DNA from 2 places in the Arthrobacter sp. PTI12 genome. Region 2 is predicted to be linked to the other one. Evidence: riboswitches for the same ligand, from Rfam matches in the RefSeq annotation. Region 2 holds a riboswitch; the other holds the start of a gene.
The links. Region 2 has a riboswitch for glycine ahead of gcvP (aminomethyl-transferring glycine dehydrogenase). Riboswitches for the same ligand answer to the same signal wherever they lie in the genome.
Positions count from the first base shown of each region.

Region 1: linked by a shared signal. The riboswitch ahead of gcvP (aminomethyl-transferring glycine dehydrogenase) and the one ahead of gcvP (aminomethyl-transferring glycine dehydrogenase) in region 2 are both predicted to bind glycine.

Region 1 covers NZ_CM155256.1:390,104-397,892, reverse strand. Annotated here, with positions in the region: gene AC1MBU_RS01955 (YeiH family protein) at 1-707, opposite strand, end outside; gene AC1MBU_RS01950 (inositol-3-phosphate synthase) at 815-1,900, opposite strand; gene AC1MBU_RS01945 (hypothetical protein) at 2,114-3,583, shown strand; gene AC1MBU_RS01940 (lipid II:glycine glycyltransferase FemX) at 3,580-4,677, shown strand; gene AC1MBU_RS01935 (phytoene desaturase family protein) at 4,680-6,125, shown strand; glycine riboswitch at 6,210-6,311, shown strand; glycine riboswitch at 6,313-6,416, shown strand; gene gcvP (aminomethyl-transferring glycine dehydrogenase) at 6,471-7,789, shown strand, end outside.
Region 2 covers NZ_CM155256.1:270,776-278,564, reverse strand. Annotated here, with positions in the region: gene gcvT (glycine cleavage system aminomethyltransferase GcvT) at 1-372, opposite strand, end outside; gene gcvP (aminomethyl-transferring glycine dehydrogenase) at 383-3,235, opposite strand; glycine riboswitch at 3,394-3,491, opposite strand; gene AC1MBU_RS01340 (hypothetical protein) at 3,577-3,741, opposite strand; gene AC1MBU_RS01335 (xanthine dehydrogenase small subunit) at 3,890-5,386, shown strand; gene xdhB (xanthine dehydrogenase molybdopterin binding subunit) at 5,383-7,773, shown strand; gene xdhC (xanthine dehydrogenase accessory protein XdhC) at 7,775-7,789, shown strand, end outside.

The DNA.
Region 1 (7,789 bases), 120 kb from region 2:
CCGCCTGTAGCCGGTTCGGCACGGCGCATGCGCAGGGCTATTCCGGCGGTGATCGGCGCCAGGGTGAGGACACGGGCGAGTTTCACCGTGACGGCAACAGCAAGAGCAGAGCTGCCCACTGATCCGCCCGCGGCAACAACCTGTGCCACTTCATGGGTCGATGCCCCGATCCACACGCCGAGGGTCCTCTCCGGCATTCCCAGCAGCCCGCCCAGGAAGGGGACCGTGGGGATCATCAGGGTCCCAAAGAGCACCACCAGTCCGATGGCGGTGGCGACTTCCGTCTTCTTGGCGCCGGCCGCGGTCTCCGTGGCTGCAACCGCTGCCGCACCGCAGATAGAGAACCCTGAAGCGATGAGAAGTCGCTGGGCAAAGCTGATGCCCAGGAGCTTTCCGATCCACAGTGTGGCAGCGAAGGTCACACCCACTGACAGAAAAACAAGGAGGAGCACACCGGGGCCCAGCCCAAGTACTGCTGAGAGTGAGAGTTGAAGTCCGAGCAGTACGATGCCCGCCCGCAACAGGGTTTTGGATGAAACACCGATCCCCTCGAAGAACAGGGATGGCACCGGCAACAGGTTCCCCCAGGCCGCTCCAAGGAGGATGGCGATCAAGAGCGGGCTGGTTCCCGGGAGTAGACCGCTCAGCAGCCAGGAAATTGCAGCGCCGGCGAGACACACCGCCAGACCGGGAAGGCTATTGCTCATGACAACAATCTCTCATGCGATGCGATCGCCAGCGGTCGGGCAGGCCCCTTCCCCACAACAAAACGCCCCCGGTAGGACCGGGGGCGTTTCATCAGAGGGGAACTGCTCTAGCGCTCGACCTCGCCGCGGATGAAAGCTTCAACTTTGTCGCGGGCGATGTCGTCGTTGTACTGCTCCGGCGGCGACTTCATGAAATAGCTCGACGCCGAGAGGATCGGTCCGCCGACGCCGCGGTCTGCGGCAATCTTCGCGGCGCGGATGGCGTCGATGATCACACCGGCCGAGTTCGGGGAATCCCACACCTCGAGCTTGTACTCAAGGGAAACCGGTGCATCACCGAAGTTGCGCCCCTCGAGACGCACAAACGCCCATTTGCGGTCATCGAGCCAGGCGACGTAATCCGACGGTCCGATGTGAACGTCGTCGGCGTGCAGTTCGGCCTCTACGTTTGAGGTGACAGCCTGGGTCTTGGAAATCTTTTTTGACTCAAGGCGGTCCCGCTCGAGCATGTTCTTGAAGTCCATGTTGCCGCCGACGTTGAGCTGGTACGTGCGGTCCAGCGTGACTCCGCGGTCTTCGAACAGCTTGGCCATCACGCGGTGGGTGATCGTTGCGCCGATCTGGCTCTTGATGTCGTCACCCACAATCGGCACACCCGCTGCAGTGAACTTATCAGCCCACTCCTTGGTGCCTGCGATGAAAACGGGAAGTGCGTTGACAAAAGCGACGCCCGCATCGATTGCGCACTGCGCATAGAACTTCGCTGCTGCTTCGGAGCCGACTGGCAGGTAGCAGACCATTACGTCAACCTGTGATGCCTTGAGCTCAGCGACGACGTCAATCGGCTCCGCATCGGATTCGACGATGGTCTCGCGGTAATACTTGCCCAGACCATCGAGGGTGTGCCCGCGCTGGACCTTCACTCCGGTGGGCGGCACGTCCGCGATCTTGATGGTGTTGTTCTCGCTGGCGCCGATGGCGTCGGCGAGGTCCAGGCCGACCTTCTTGCCATCGACGTCGAACGCGGTGACAAACTGCACGTCATTGACGTGGTACTTGCCGAACTCCACATGCATCAGTCCGGGGATGGTCGCCGTAGCGTCTGCATCCTTGTAGTACTGCACGCCCTGCACCAGGGATGCTGCACAGTTGCCAACACCGACGATTGCTACCCGAATGGGGTTAGTTCCCACTGTTCTCCTCTTTACGCGCACTTATAACCGCCCGGACCGAGGTCTTTGTTTGCCTTTGCCTCCGGCGAAATCCACAGCTTACCCAGTCTACTTGTTATTGCGAACGCCCGTTGTTGCCTGCTCATTCCCTCAAGCCCTCCGGAGTGCGGAATTACAGGTGGGTTTCTACGAAGAGGGCGCCATTGTCCTGCCCGTTGGCTAGGCTTTCGAGACATGGAGCAAGAGCAGGGTCAGCGCCGCCCCGCAAGCATCTCCGTGCCTACGCGCGGGGACCCCTTGCTCAGGCATGCCGCGGAAGTCGCCGGCGGGCCACTTGGGAGGCACGCTGCACCGGGCAGGGTGCGGCCGGTCGTCTTCACCGTCGGGCGGGTCCTGATCCTGATGACCACAGCCGCCGCTGTCCTGGCGGTGCTGATCAAGGCTCCGTGCCGAACCGACGGATGGACACGTCCCGCGCAGTTCTACCGGGGCTGCTACTCAGACTGGACCGAGGCCTTCCAGTTCCAGGGTCTCGGAAGCGGTTTGTCCCCATTCGCGGAGGGGTCCACCTTTGATGGGCCGCTGCTCGTTGGAGTGTTTGCGGGACTGGTCGCGCTACTGGTGCCGACGTCCGCGGACGGCATAGTCCAAACGCAATCCCTGATGCAGTATTTCGACGTGAACGCTGTACTGATCGCTGCCGCGTGGATTGGAACTGTTGTTACCGTGATGCGACTGGCGAGTCGCCGACCCTGGGATGCGGCGCTTGTGGCGGTGGCGCCGATCGCGATCCTGACGGCAACCTCAAGCTGGGTGCTGCTGTCCGTCCTATTGAGTGTCCTGGCTGTGTGGGCGTTTGCCCAGGAGCGCTATGTGATCTCCGGCGTCCTGCTCGGGTTCGGCGCCGGGTTCAGCGTTCACGTGCTCCTGGTCCTCGCTGCCGTCATACTGTTGGCCATCCGGACCGGCCGGTTCAGGGGTGCCCTGCTGAGCGGCGGTTCGCTGATCGCCGTCTGGGTACTCACCGTTCTGCCGTTCGGGCCCGAACGCATTCTGGCACTGCCGTGGGAATACGATCCGGCTCGCCTCGGCATTTCCTCTTCGCTGTGGGCGGGCTATGACCTGCTTGCGCAGCGGCTCGGCCTGCCGGTGCTCTCTCCGGTAGCAACAGCAACCCTGGCTTTTACCATTTTCGCGGTGCTGGTTGCCCTGATATGCCTGCTGGTGCTGCGGGCACCGCGACGCCCACGCCTTCCGCAAGTGATTCTTCTGCTGCTCGGAGCACTCGTCCTGGTCCTGCCCGACTACCCTCCCGCACTCACTCTGTGGTTGCTGCCCTTCGTTGCGCTCTCGTATGTCGATTGGCGAATACTTTGTGTCTGGCAGCTTGTTGAACTACTTCACTGGTGGGCGTACTGGATGTACGTAGCCCGTGAAGCGTCGTCAGGCGTGGTGGAGAACAATATCGACTCCCCCTACTATGTCGCCGCGATCTTGGCGCGGCTACTGGCCACCGGTTACCTGTTGTATCGGGTTGCGCAACATATACTTGAATCGACATATGATCCCGCACGGCGCATTGGTATTGACGATCCGGCAGGCGGCCCCTTCGATGGCGCTCCAGACCGGCATGCGCCTGCTCCGGTACTGTTGAGCGAGTCCTCTCCAAACCTCACCATCACCGCACCGAAAGACCCCCAGTGACAGAATCCGTCTTCCGCAGTGAGCGCCTAACGCCAGAGGCATTCGAGCTGTTGGCGTCGGCAAGCCCCGATGTCGTCATTCCGCTCGAACAGACTCCGCAGTGGGCGGACTTCGAGCGCAGTCTGGGCCGGGAACCGTACGGATTGTGGGCCTACTACGACGACGACGACGGCGCACCGGCTGCGATGGTGAGCTTCCTCCGGGTGCGGCGCAGGTTCCGAGAATCGCTGGTCGCGATCAACGGGCCCGTATGGTTCGCGGACCGTACCGCGGAAGCTGAACTCCGTCTTATGCACACGGTTCAGCACCAGTTCACTGATGATCCGGGCACAGACCCTCTCTATGTCCGCATGCAGGTGAAACACCCGCTGCCTCCTGCAGCCGGCCCGATCGAGCACGGCTGGTATGAGCGCGAGATCGTCGTTGACCTGACGCCGGGCGAGGATGCAATCTTCAAGTCTTTCCGGCCGAATGCCAGGAACAGTATCCGTCGTGCGGAACGGTCAGGCGTGGAGGTCCGGACCATCGAGCGGGCACGCTGGGTCGAGGTATTCAGGGCGGACCTGTACCCGATTCTGCAGGAAACAGCGGAGCGCGACGGCTTCTCCAGCTTCGGCCCCGAATACTACGAGTTGCTGCTCTCAACTCTGGGGGATCATCTTCGGCTCATGGTCGCCTACGTGGACAGCAGGGCTGTGAGTTGGTTGATCACTACCGAATACCGCGGCTACTCGGTCTACTATTTTGCGGGCAGCACACACGACGCGCGCAAGACGTTTGCGCCTTATCTGTTGCTGTGGGAAGCGTTTAAACAGCTCAAAGCTGCCGGCAATACCGCTTGCGGGCTTACCGGCATCGTGAGTGAGAACTACCCACAACTGGTCAACGTCACCACGTTCAAGCGGAACTTCTCCAAGAACGTTGTGGACCTCCCCACAACTTATGACATCCCGCTGAACCCGGGTAAGTACAAGGTGGTGGCTGGACTGCTCTCATTCCGCAGAACGGCGCCGGCCAAAGGTCGCGCGTTGCTCATGCGAGCAGCCTCGTCCGTGTCCACGCTTCGCGCCCACCGGTCCGGAGGGAAGAGCTAGCCATGGCGGACGTCGCGATTGTCGGTGCCGGCCCCAATGGGCTGGCTGCCGGCGTCGTGATGGCACGTGCAGGCTTGAGCGTGGAGATATTTGAGGCCGAACGAGCTATCGGCGGCGGGTCACGCACCATGGAGCTGCTTGAGCCGGAACACGTGCATGACATTTGTTCGGCTGTGCATCCGATGGCGTTGGCGTCACCCTTCTTCCGGGAGTTCGGTCTCCGGGAACGGATTCCCTTCGTGGTTCCCGAGCTGTCGTACGCCAATCCGCTGGACAATGGCCGTGCTGGACTCGCGTACCGCGATCTTGGGCGTACGGCGCTCGGTCTGGACAAGGACGGACAGGCCTGGCGGCGACTGATGCGCCCGCTCGTGCAGCACATTGATGGGGTGGTCGATACCGGGCTCAACCAGTTCCTGCGGGTCCCGCGGCATCCAGTCGCGGCCGCCCTGCTCGGTTCAAGGACGCTCGAGCAGGGGACTGGCCTGTGGAACCTGCGCTTCTCGACGGAAGAGGCGGCGGCATTGTTTACCGGAGTTGCCGCACATGCCGTTGCTGCCCTGCCCACACTCGCGGCTGCAGGTGCCGGGCTCACCCTCGGAGCGTTGGCGCATGCCGTGGGATGGCCCATTCCGGTTGGCGGATCCCAGGCATTGGTCAACGCTATGGCGGATGACATCCGGGCACATGGCGGCGCCGTCCACACTGCCCGTCGGATTGAATCGGTCGGCGAGTTCGACGGAGCAAAGGCAGTCCTGCTCGATGTCTCACCCGGTGCTGTTGGCGGCCTGGCAGGCGATCGCCTCCCGCAGGGCTACGTCTCAATGCTGGACCGGTTCCGCTTCGGGGACGGCGCCTGCAAGGTTGACTTCATCCTCTCGGGGCCGGTGCCGTGGGCAAACGAGGAAGTACGAGCGGCCGGCACAGTTCATGCGGGCGGAACCCGGGCTGAAGTGGCGGCGTCGGAAGCCGACGTGGCCGCCGGACGCCATCCGGAAAAACCGTACGTGCTGGTTTCGCAGCCTTCCCTGTTCGATTCTTCCCGTGCACCCCACGGACGGCAGGTTCTGTGGACTTACTGCCACGTGCCCAACGGTTCCACGCGGGACATGACGGAGGCCATTGTGCGGCAGATCGAACGTTTCGCGCCCGGCTTCCGCGACGTCGTCGTGCGTTCACACGTCATGACTGCAGCTGACCTTGAGCAGTACAACGCCAATTACGTGGGCGGTGACTTCAGCGGTGGCGCGGTGACCATCCCTCAGCTGCTGGCGCGTCCCTCATTCGGGCCGCGCCCTTGGCGGATGCCGGGGAAGGGCCTCTATCTGTGCTCAGCATCGACCCCGCCCGGCCCGGGCGTGCACGGGATGGGCGGTTATCACGCGGCAAAACTTGCACTCAAGGACGTGTTCGGGCTGCCGGTGCCGCAGTTGGGAAGGTCATCGTGAGCGCACTCCTTTGCTGATCGATTTCAGCGAAGAGTAAGCTTGATCACGATCGCATAACTGAAAAGCGCAGTAATAAAACGCCCTTGACCCGCAGCGGGAGAGTCCTGCCGTTGACCTACAGCCGGCAGGCGCCGTAGGAGCAAACCCTCCCCAGGAATCTCTCAGGCCCAGCACCGCAGCGGAAAGGCAACTCTGGAAAGTAGCGCAGCTGAAGATAGGTTGTGCTCACCGACGGTGCAAGGTGAACCCTGTGTTCACGGAATCTCTCAGGTCCAAGACAGAGCGGGGAGGAACCCACCCACCTGTCCGCGCGCCCTGCACGCACACTGATTCACGGAGTTCCTCATGACGCACCAGACGGAATCAACTTTCTCCGACCGCCACATCGGTCCCCGCTCGGACGACGCCGAGCAGATGCTCAAGGTCCTGGGCTACCCCAGCCTGGACAAACTCGTCGATGTTGCGGTGCCGGCGAGCATCCGTATCAACGAGGGCCTGGACATTCCGTCTGCGCTGAGCGAGTCGGAGGTCCTGGCGGAACTGCGCAGCATCGCCGCGAAGAACAAGACCGCCGTGCAGATGATCGGTCAGGGCTACTACGACACGGTCACCCCTCCTGTCATCCGCCGCAATGTGCTTGAGGCTCCCGCCTGGTACACCGCCTACACGCCCTACCAGCCGGAAATCTCCCAGGGCCGTCTTGAAGCCCTGCTGAACTTCCAGACGATGGTCCAGGACCTCACTGCGCTGCCCATCGCCAACGCCTCCCTGCTCGATGAAGCATCGGCCGTTGCCGAGGCCGTCCTCCTGATGCGTCGCTCCGGCAAGAACAAGGGACGAACCATCCTGGACGCGGAATGCCTCCCCCAGACCATCGCCGTCGTGCAGGGCCGCGCTGAGGCGCTGGGCTTTGATATCGAGATCGCTGACCTCTCAAAGGGATTGCCGGACGGCGACATCAACGGCGTCGTCCTCCAGCAGCCCGGGACATCCGGCACGCTCCGCAACCACACGGACATGGTCGCGAAAGCGCACGACGGCGGCGCCCTGGTGACGGTCGCAGCGGACCTGCTAGCGCTGACCCTGATCACCCCTCCGGGGGAGCAGGGCGCGGATATCGCCGTCGGCTCCGCCCAGCGTTTCGGTGTGCCGCTGTTCTTCGGCGGACCACACGCTGCGTACATGGCCGTTCGAAAGGGCCTGGAGCGCATGCTCCCCGGCCGCCTTGTTGGGGTGTCGAAGGATTCCGACGGCGCACCCGCCTACCGGCTTGCACTGCAAACACGTGAGCAGCACATCCGCCGCGAGAAGGCTACGTCGAACATCTGTACCGCTCAGGCGCTCCTCGCGATCGTTGCCAGCATGTACGCCGTTTACCACGGTCCCGACGGGCTGAAGGCGATCGCGGAACGTGTCCATGGAAAGGCGGCGCGGCTCGCTGCAGCCGTTCCAGGGACGGTCCACGAGTCCTTCTTCGACACCCTTCTCGTGAAGGTCGAGGGCCAGTCCGAGAGCATTGTCCGCAAGGCCGAGGAGCGCGGCATCAACCTGCGGTTGGTCGATGCCGATCACGTCGGCATCTCCTGTGACGAGACCACCACGGACGCTCACCTTGAAACCATCGCCGAGATCTTCGGGGTAAATCTGTCAGCCGACGCGGAGAC
Region 2 (7,789 bases):
TTCCGCGGCGACCACTGGCGCGTTGCCGGCGTTCGGCACCACCAGGTACTTCTCCTCCCCGCGGCGGTAGGAAATCAGGTCGTCGATGATGCCGCCGTCTTCCTGGCAGATCAGCGAGTACTTGGCTTTTCCGACTGCCACTGCTGAGAGCTTCCCGGCCAGTGCGTAGTCAAGGAAGGCCGCGGCGTCCGGGCCGGTGACCCAGACTTCTCCCATGTGGGAGAGGTCAAACAGCCCGGCCGCTTTGCGCACTGCGTGGTGCTCGGCGAGTTCGGAGCTGTACTTCAGGGGCATCTGCCAGCCGCCGAAGTCGGTGAATGAGGCGCCGGCCAGCTTGTGCTGGTCGTAGAGTGCTGTGTACTTCTCAGTCATCGAGGAATCCTTAGTCTTCGAAAGCGGTGAGGGGAGGGCAGGAGCAGACCAGGTTACGGTCTCCCGCGGCGCCGTCGATGCGGCCAACCGGCGGGAAGTACTTGTCCTGCCGGAGGGAGGAGATGGGGAAAGCGCCCTGCTCGCGCGGGTAACGGCGCTCCCACTCTGAGGTGACGACGGCGGCAGCCGTGTGCGGTGCGTTGCGGAGCGGCGATTCCCCGATAGTGAAATCTCCGGTGGCGACCTGCTCCATTTCCTTGCGGATGGTCACCATTGCTTCGATGAAGCGGTCGATTTCCGCGAGGTCCTCGGACTCGGTCGGTTCCACCATCAGCGTGCCCGCCACGGGGAAGGACAGCGTGGGGGCATGGAACCCGAAGTCGATGAGGCGCTTGGCAACGTCCTCGGCCGTGACCCCCGTGCGCGCTGTGAGCTCGCGAAGGTCCAGGATGCACTCGTGCGCCACAAGGCCGCTCTCGCCGGTGTAGAGGACCGGGAAGTGTTCGGTCAACCGGGCGGCAATGTAGTTCGCTGCCAGGAGGGCGGACTTGGTGGCTTCGGTGAGGCCCTGGCCGCCCATCAGCTTCACATACGCCCAGGAGATTGGCAGGACGCCCGCGGAACCGAAGCGGGATGCGGAAATCGCAACACCGTGCCCTGCCTCATGGGCGGACTTGTTCGCGTCGCCCGGCATGAACGGTGCCAGGTGTGCCTTTGCAGCCACCGGCCCGACGCCGGGACCGCCGCCGCCGTGCGGGATGCAGAAGGTCTTGTGCAAATTCAGGTGAGAGACGTCCCCGCCGAACTTGCCCGGCTGGGCAAGGCCAACGAGCGCGTTCAGGTTTGCGCCGTCGACGTAGACCTGGCCGCCGGCCTCGTGCACCGCATCGCAGACTTCACGGACGTCGGCGTCGTACACGCCGTGGGTGGACGGATAGGTGATCATGATCGCGGAGAGTGCATCCCGGTGGGCTTCGATCTTCGCCCGGAGGTCCCCGTGGTCGATGGTGCCGTCCGAAGCCGTGGCTACGACGACAACCTTCATACCCGCGAGAACGGCGGAAGCAGCGTTGGTGCCATGTGCGGACGCAGGGATCAGGCAGACGTTGCGCTGGCCCTCGCCGCGGGAGGCGTGGTACCCGCGGATAGCGAGCAACCCGGCGAGCTCACCCTGTGAACCGGCGTTGGGCTGAATGGAGACCTGGTCGTACCCGGTGATCTCAGCAAGGTCGGCTTCGAGTCCGTCGATCAGCTCGCGCCAGCCTTCGGTCTGGGAATCCGGGGCGAAAGGGTGGATCGAAGCGAATTCCGGCCACGAAATGGCCTCCATTTCGGCGGTGGCGTTCAGCTTCATGGTGCAGGAGCCCAGCGGGATCATGGTGCGGTCCAGCGCGAGGTCGCGGTCCGAGAGCCTGCGGATGTAGCGCAGCAGCTGAGTCTCGGAGCGGTGCGTGTTGAAGACCGGGTGCTGAAGATATTCCGAGGTGCGCACCGCGGCGGCGGGCAGCTCGAAGCCTGCGGCTTCCCTTACCTGGCCGGCGCCAAAGGCGGCGGACACGGCGGAGAGGATTTCCGGCGTCGTCGTTTCATCGACTGAGATGCCGACGGTGTCGGCATCGACCAGGCGCAGGTTGATGCCGCGGGATTCGGCGGCGGAGACCACCTTGGCGGCGTCGCGGGGGACGCGGACGGTGAGGGTGTCGAAGAAGGAGTCGCTCACGAGTTCCCAGCCGGCGGCCTTCAGCGTGGTGGCGAGCGCACGGGCGCTGCTGTGGACGTTCTGGGCAATGGCCTTCAGTCCGTCCGGGCCGTGGTAGACGGCGTAGAAGGAAGACACGATAGCCAGCAGCGCCTGCGCGGTGCAGATGTTCGACGTGGCCTTCTCGCGGCGGATGTGCTGCTCGCGGGTCTGAAGGGCCAGGCGGTAGGCGGTGGCGCCGGCGTTGTCCTTCGAGACGCCGACGATGCGGCCTGGAAGGGTGCGTTCCATGCCGTCGCGCACGGCCATGTAGGCGGCGTGCGGTCCGCCGAAGAACAGTGGAACACCGAGGCGCTGGGTGGAACCGACGGCGACATCCGCTCCCTGCTCACCCGGAGGGGTGATGAGCGTCAGTGCGAGGAGGTCAGCGGCGACCGTGACCAGCGCACCGCGCTCCTTCGCTTCTGCGATGACGGAGGTCTGGTCCCAGACACGGCCGGAGACGCCCGGCTGCTGGAGGACGACGCCGTTGATGTCGCCTTCCGGGAGTCCCTGCGAGAGGTCAGCGACCTCAACCTCGAATCCGAGCGCCTCTGCGCGGCCGAGGACGATCGCAATGGTCTGGGGCAGGCAGTCCGCGTCGAGGACCGTCTTGCCGTCCTTGACGGCCTTGTTCTTGTTGGCCCGGCGCATGAGCAGCACGGCCTCGGCCACCGCCGTGGCTTCATCGAGAAGGGAAGCGTTGGCCACCGGCAGGGCAGTGAGATCCTGCACCATGGTCTGGAAGTTGAGCAGCGCCTCGAGCCGGCCCTGCGAGATCTCGGGCTGATAAGGCGTGTAGGCCGTGTACCAGGCGGGCGCCTCGAGGATATTGCGGCGGATCACTGCCGGCGTGACGGTGTCGTAGTAGCCCTGACCGATCATCTGGACGGCGGTCTTGTTCCTGCCCGCAAGCCTTCGCAGTTCGGCCAGCACCTGGACTTCGCTGAGCGCACTGTCCAGCCCGAGCGGGCTTTCCTGACGAATGGAATCGGGAACGGCACTGTCAACGAGGCCGTCGACGGTGTCATAGCCAACAGCCTTGAGCATCGTGCTGATGTGGTCCTGGCGGCGCGCACCGATGTGGCGGTCTGCGAACGTGGGGACGGATGACTGGACTGTCATATGAGGAACTCCATAACTCAGGTGGCGCAAAACACCACGATGACTTGGGTTCCTCCCCGCTCTGTATTGGACCTGAGAGTTTCCGTTTTTCCTGATGTTCTCAGGATCCACTTGCACCGTCGGTGAGCCCGGTTTCCCGGACTGCTTTCCAGAGTTGCCTCGCCGCGGCGGTACGTGGGCCTGAGAGATTCCTGGGGAGGATTTGCTCCTACGGCGCCTGCTGAACGTACCGGCAGGACTCTCCCGCCGCGGATCGAAAGCGTGCGTCACTGACAGGTGACGCGATTCACAGACTACCGGTTGGTTGAGTCTTCACGCAACTCCTGTACGACTGGGTCCGTCTAGTTCAGTGACTTCTCTACGTCAGCCAGTTCTGTACGCTCCCAGAGGGCAGTCTCGTATCGATGGCCAGCGGCACTAGCGCTCGATGCCGCATCCACTGCCTCCCTGAACTTCAACAACCGAAGTCGCCGCTCTTCCTCGGCAGCAGGACTTGTTGTGCTCAAAACTTTGCTCCTTTCTATCGCATGGTGGAAACGAAGTTCCGCTCGGTGGGTGTACGCTAGGTCACACCGAAACTACGTAACGAACAGTTTGACACGCTTCAGGCAGTTCGGTTGGCGCGTCGGTCCGGTTAGTACGGGAGCGTGAATGATGGACGGAATCAAGGTAACCGTCAACGGCAAAGTCCGGGACTGCAGCGGAACAAACCCCCACATTCGATTACTCGACTGGTTGCGGGACGAAGGGCTCACGGGATCGAAGGAAGGCTGCGCCGAGGGGGAGTGCGGCGCCTGCGCGGTCCTCGTAGCCCGCCCGGACGGATCCGATCGCAGCCGATGGACCTCGGTCAATGCGTGTCTCCCGCCGGCACTGGCCTTCGACGGTCAGGAAATCGTCACCGCTGAGGGTCTCGGGAACGTCTCCGATGCGTGCACGCCGGAAGATCTCCACCCTGTACAGCGCGAGATGGCGGAGCGCGGCGGCTCGCAGTGTGGCTACTGCACCCCGGGATTTGTCTGCTCGATGGCTGCTGAATATTACCGACCGGAGCGCTCGCCGGCGCAGGAAGACAAGGAGACAGGAACCGCCGTCGTCGGTGAAGAGCATGCAACCGACCACGAATGCGGCCCCAACGGGTTTGACCTCCATGCGCTCAGCGGGAACCTGTGCCGCTGCACCGGCTACCGGCCGATCCGTGACGCAGCGTACGCGCTGGAAACACCAGATGATTCGGATCCGCTGCTGGACCGCCAAAGCCGACCGGCCCCTGCTGCAAAGCACACACGCGTCAGCGGTGAATCGGACTTCATTCGTCCACAGTCGCTTGATGAGGTCCACCAGACGCTGCGCGACAGTTCTGACGTGAAGCTTGTTGCCGGTGCCACGGACCTCGGCGTTGAGGTGAACTTGCGGCATTCCCGCCCGCCGCTGGTCCTCGCGATTGATCGGCTGGAGGAACTCCGGGCGCTGACGTTCGACGCCGATTCCATCGAGATCGGCGCCGCGCTGACACTCTCTGAAGTCGAGCGGGCGCTCGACGGCCGCGTCCCGCTGTTGGGTTACCTTTTCCCGCAGTTCGCCTCCCGGCTGATCCGTAACGCCGCGACCTTCGGTGGGAACCTCTCCACGGGTTCGCCCATCGGCGACTCCGCGCCGGTTTTCCTGGCGCTCGACGCAAGAATTGTCCTCTCCTCCACAGACGGAGAGCGCGAAGTTCCGTTGTCCGAGTACTACACCGGCTACCGCCAGAGTGTTCGTCAGCCGCACGAAATGCTCCGCGCTATTCGCATCCCGTTGCCGCTCGCCGAAAGCACCGCGTTTTACAAGATCGCGAAGCGGCGCTTCGACGACATCTCAAGTGTGTCCGTGGCCATCGCACTGCAACTCAGCGGCGGCGTCGTAACCTCCGTGCGCATCGGACTCGGCGGTGTGGCAGCGACGCCAATCCGCGCTCTCGCGACGGAAGAGGCGCTCGTCGGTCAACCCTGGACGTCGGACACGGTGGCCGCCGCCGCCGTCGTCATGGCGGGTGAAGGAACGCCGATCGATGACATGCGGGCCAGCTCGCTGTACCGCTCGGCGATGCTGAGACAGGCGCTGCTGAGATTCCATGCTGAGAACGCTGAAGATCTGGAGGTGGCCAAGTGAAGTCGCTGTCGGATCGCCCAGTAAACCCCGTGGTCGGTGTCCCCGTATCCCACGAAAGCGCCGCAGCCCACGTCACCGGTACGGCTCTGTATACGGATGACCTGGTTGTCCGCAGCTCGAACGCGCTGCATGCCTGGCCGGTTCAGTCGGCGCATGCTCACGCCCGCATAGCTGGCCTGCGCACCGAGCCCGCGCTGGAGGTTCCGGGCGTCGTCAGGGTACTAACGGCGACGGACGTTCCAGGCGTGAACGACGCCGGGATCAAGCATGACGAACCGCTCTTCCCCAGCGAAGTGATGTTCTACGGCCACGCCGTGTGCTGGGTGCTGGGGGAGTCGCTAGAAGCCGCGCGCCTCGGCGCGGAGGCGGTGGAGGTCGATTACGAGCCGTTGCCGTCGTTGATCACTGTTGAGGAAGCCATCGCGGCCGAGAGCTTCCAGGGGAACCGCCCGACGGTTGCTCGCGGCGAGCCGGACAAGGCGCTCGAGGATGCAGCGCACCGGTTCAGTGGCGAGTTCCAGTTCAGCGGGCAGGAGCACTTCTACCTGGAAACGCACGCATCGTTCGCCTACATCGACGAGTCCGGGCAGGTGTTCATCCAGTGCAGCACCCAGCACCCCTCCGAGACGCAGGAAATCGTGGCGCACGTGCTGAACCTATCCAGTCACGACGTCACAGTGCAGTGCCTCCGCATGGGCGGCGGATTCGGCGGCAAGGAGATGCAGCCGCACGGCTTCGCGGCCATCGCGGCGCTCGGCGCCACGCTTACCGGCAGGCCCGTCCGGCTGCGGCTGAACCGCACCCAGGACATCACCATGTCCGGCAAGCGCCACCCCTTCCACGCCACGTGGGAGGCAGGGTTCGACGACGACGGTCGCCTCCAGGCGCTGAAAGCCACCCTCACGAGCGACGGCGGTTGGAGCCTCGACCTCTCCGAACCTGTGCTGCAGCGGGCGTTGTGCCACATCGACAATGCCTACTACATCCCGAACATCGAGGTGAACGGCCGGATCGCGAAAACCAATAAGACGTCGCAGACGGCGTTCCGAGGCTTCGGCGGTCCGCAGGGGATGCTCGTGATCGAGGATCTACTTGGCCGGTGCGCGCCGTTGCTGGGGCTGGATCCGAGTGAGCTTCGTCATCGTAATTTCTATGAGCCCGGGCAGAGCACGCCGTACGGGCAGCCGGTGCGGCACGCCGAACGCCTTCAGGCGATCTGGCAGTCACTCTCGGACCGTGCGGACGTTGCCCGGCGCCGCGAGGAGATCGCGAAGTTCAACGCCTCGCACCCGAATGTGAAGCGGGCGCTAGGCTTGACCCCGGTGAAGTTCGGCATCTCCTTTAACCTGACCGCGTTCAACCAGGCCGGCGCGCTGGTGCACGTGTATAAGGACGGGTCGGTGCTCATCAACCACGGCGGCACGGAGATGGGCCAGGGCCTGCATACCAAGATGCGGCAGGTTGCGGCGACTGCGCTGGGGGTGCCGCTGTCCTCCGTCCGGCTCGCGCCAACGCGGACGGACAAGGTGCCCAATACGTCGGCGACGGCGGCCAGCTCCGGAGCGGACCTCAACGGCGGTGCGATCAAGAATGCGTGCGAGCAGATCAGCGAACGGCTGGCGGAAGTGGCCGCGCGGAAGCTGAACATCCACCCCGACGATGTCCGGTTCGATGACGGAAAGGTCACCGGCATCGGCTTCCATGATTCGGCGATGACCTTCGCGGAGTTGGCACGTGACGCGTACTTCCAGCGAGTTTCCCTGTGGGCGGCCGGGTATTACCGGACGGAAGGACTGCACTGGGACAGCGCCCGCATGCAGGGCGAACCGTTCAAGTACTTCAGTTACGGCGCGGCGCTCGCCGAGGTGGAAGTGGATCGCTTCACGGGTGCTTACCGCCAGTTGCGCACAGACATAGTGCACGACGTCGGCGACAGCCTCTCTCCGATGATCGACGTTGGGCAGATTGAGGGCGGTTTTGTGCAGGGCGCGGGCTGGCTGACGCTCGAGGATCTGCGCTGGGATGCATCCGACGGCGCCAACCGCGGCCGGATCACCACGCAGTCCGCCAGCACCTACAAGTTGCCGAGTTTCTCCGAGATGCCCGAGGAGTTCAACGTGCACCTGTTCGAGCGGGCGACCGAGAGCGGTGTGGTCTATGGCTCGAAGGCCGTCGGTGAACCGCCGCTGATGTTGGCATTCAGCGTGCGGGAGGCTCTTCGGGAGGCGGTCGCGGCCTTCGGGCCCGGTGATGTCGAAGTGGAGCTCGCAAGCCCGGCCACCCCGGAAGCGGTGTTCTGGGCGATCGAGCGGGTGTCCGCGCCGTCGTCGTCCTCTTCTTCCTCGGGTTCCGGTGACCTTGTCACGTCCACGAGTTCAGCGCAGTGACATGGACTGGCTGGAG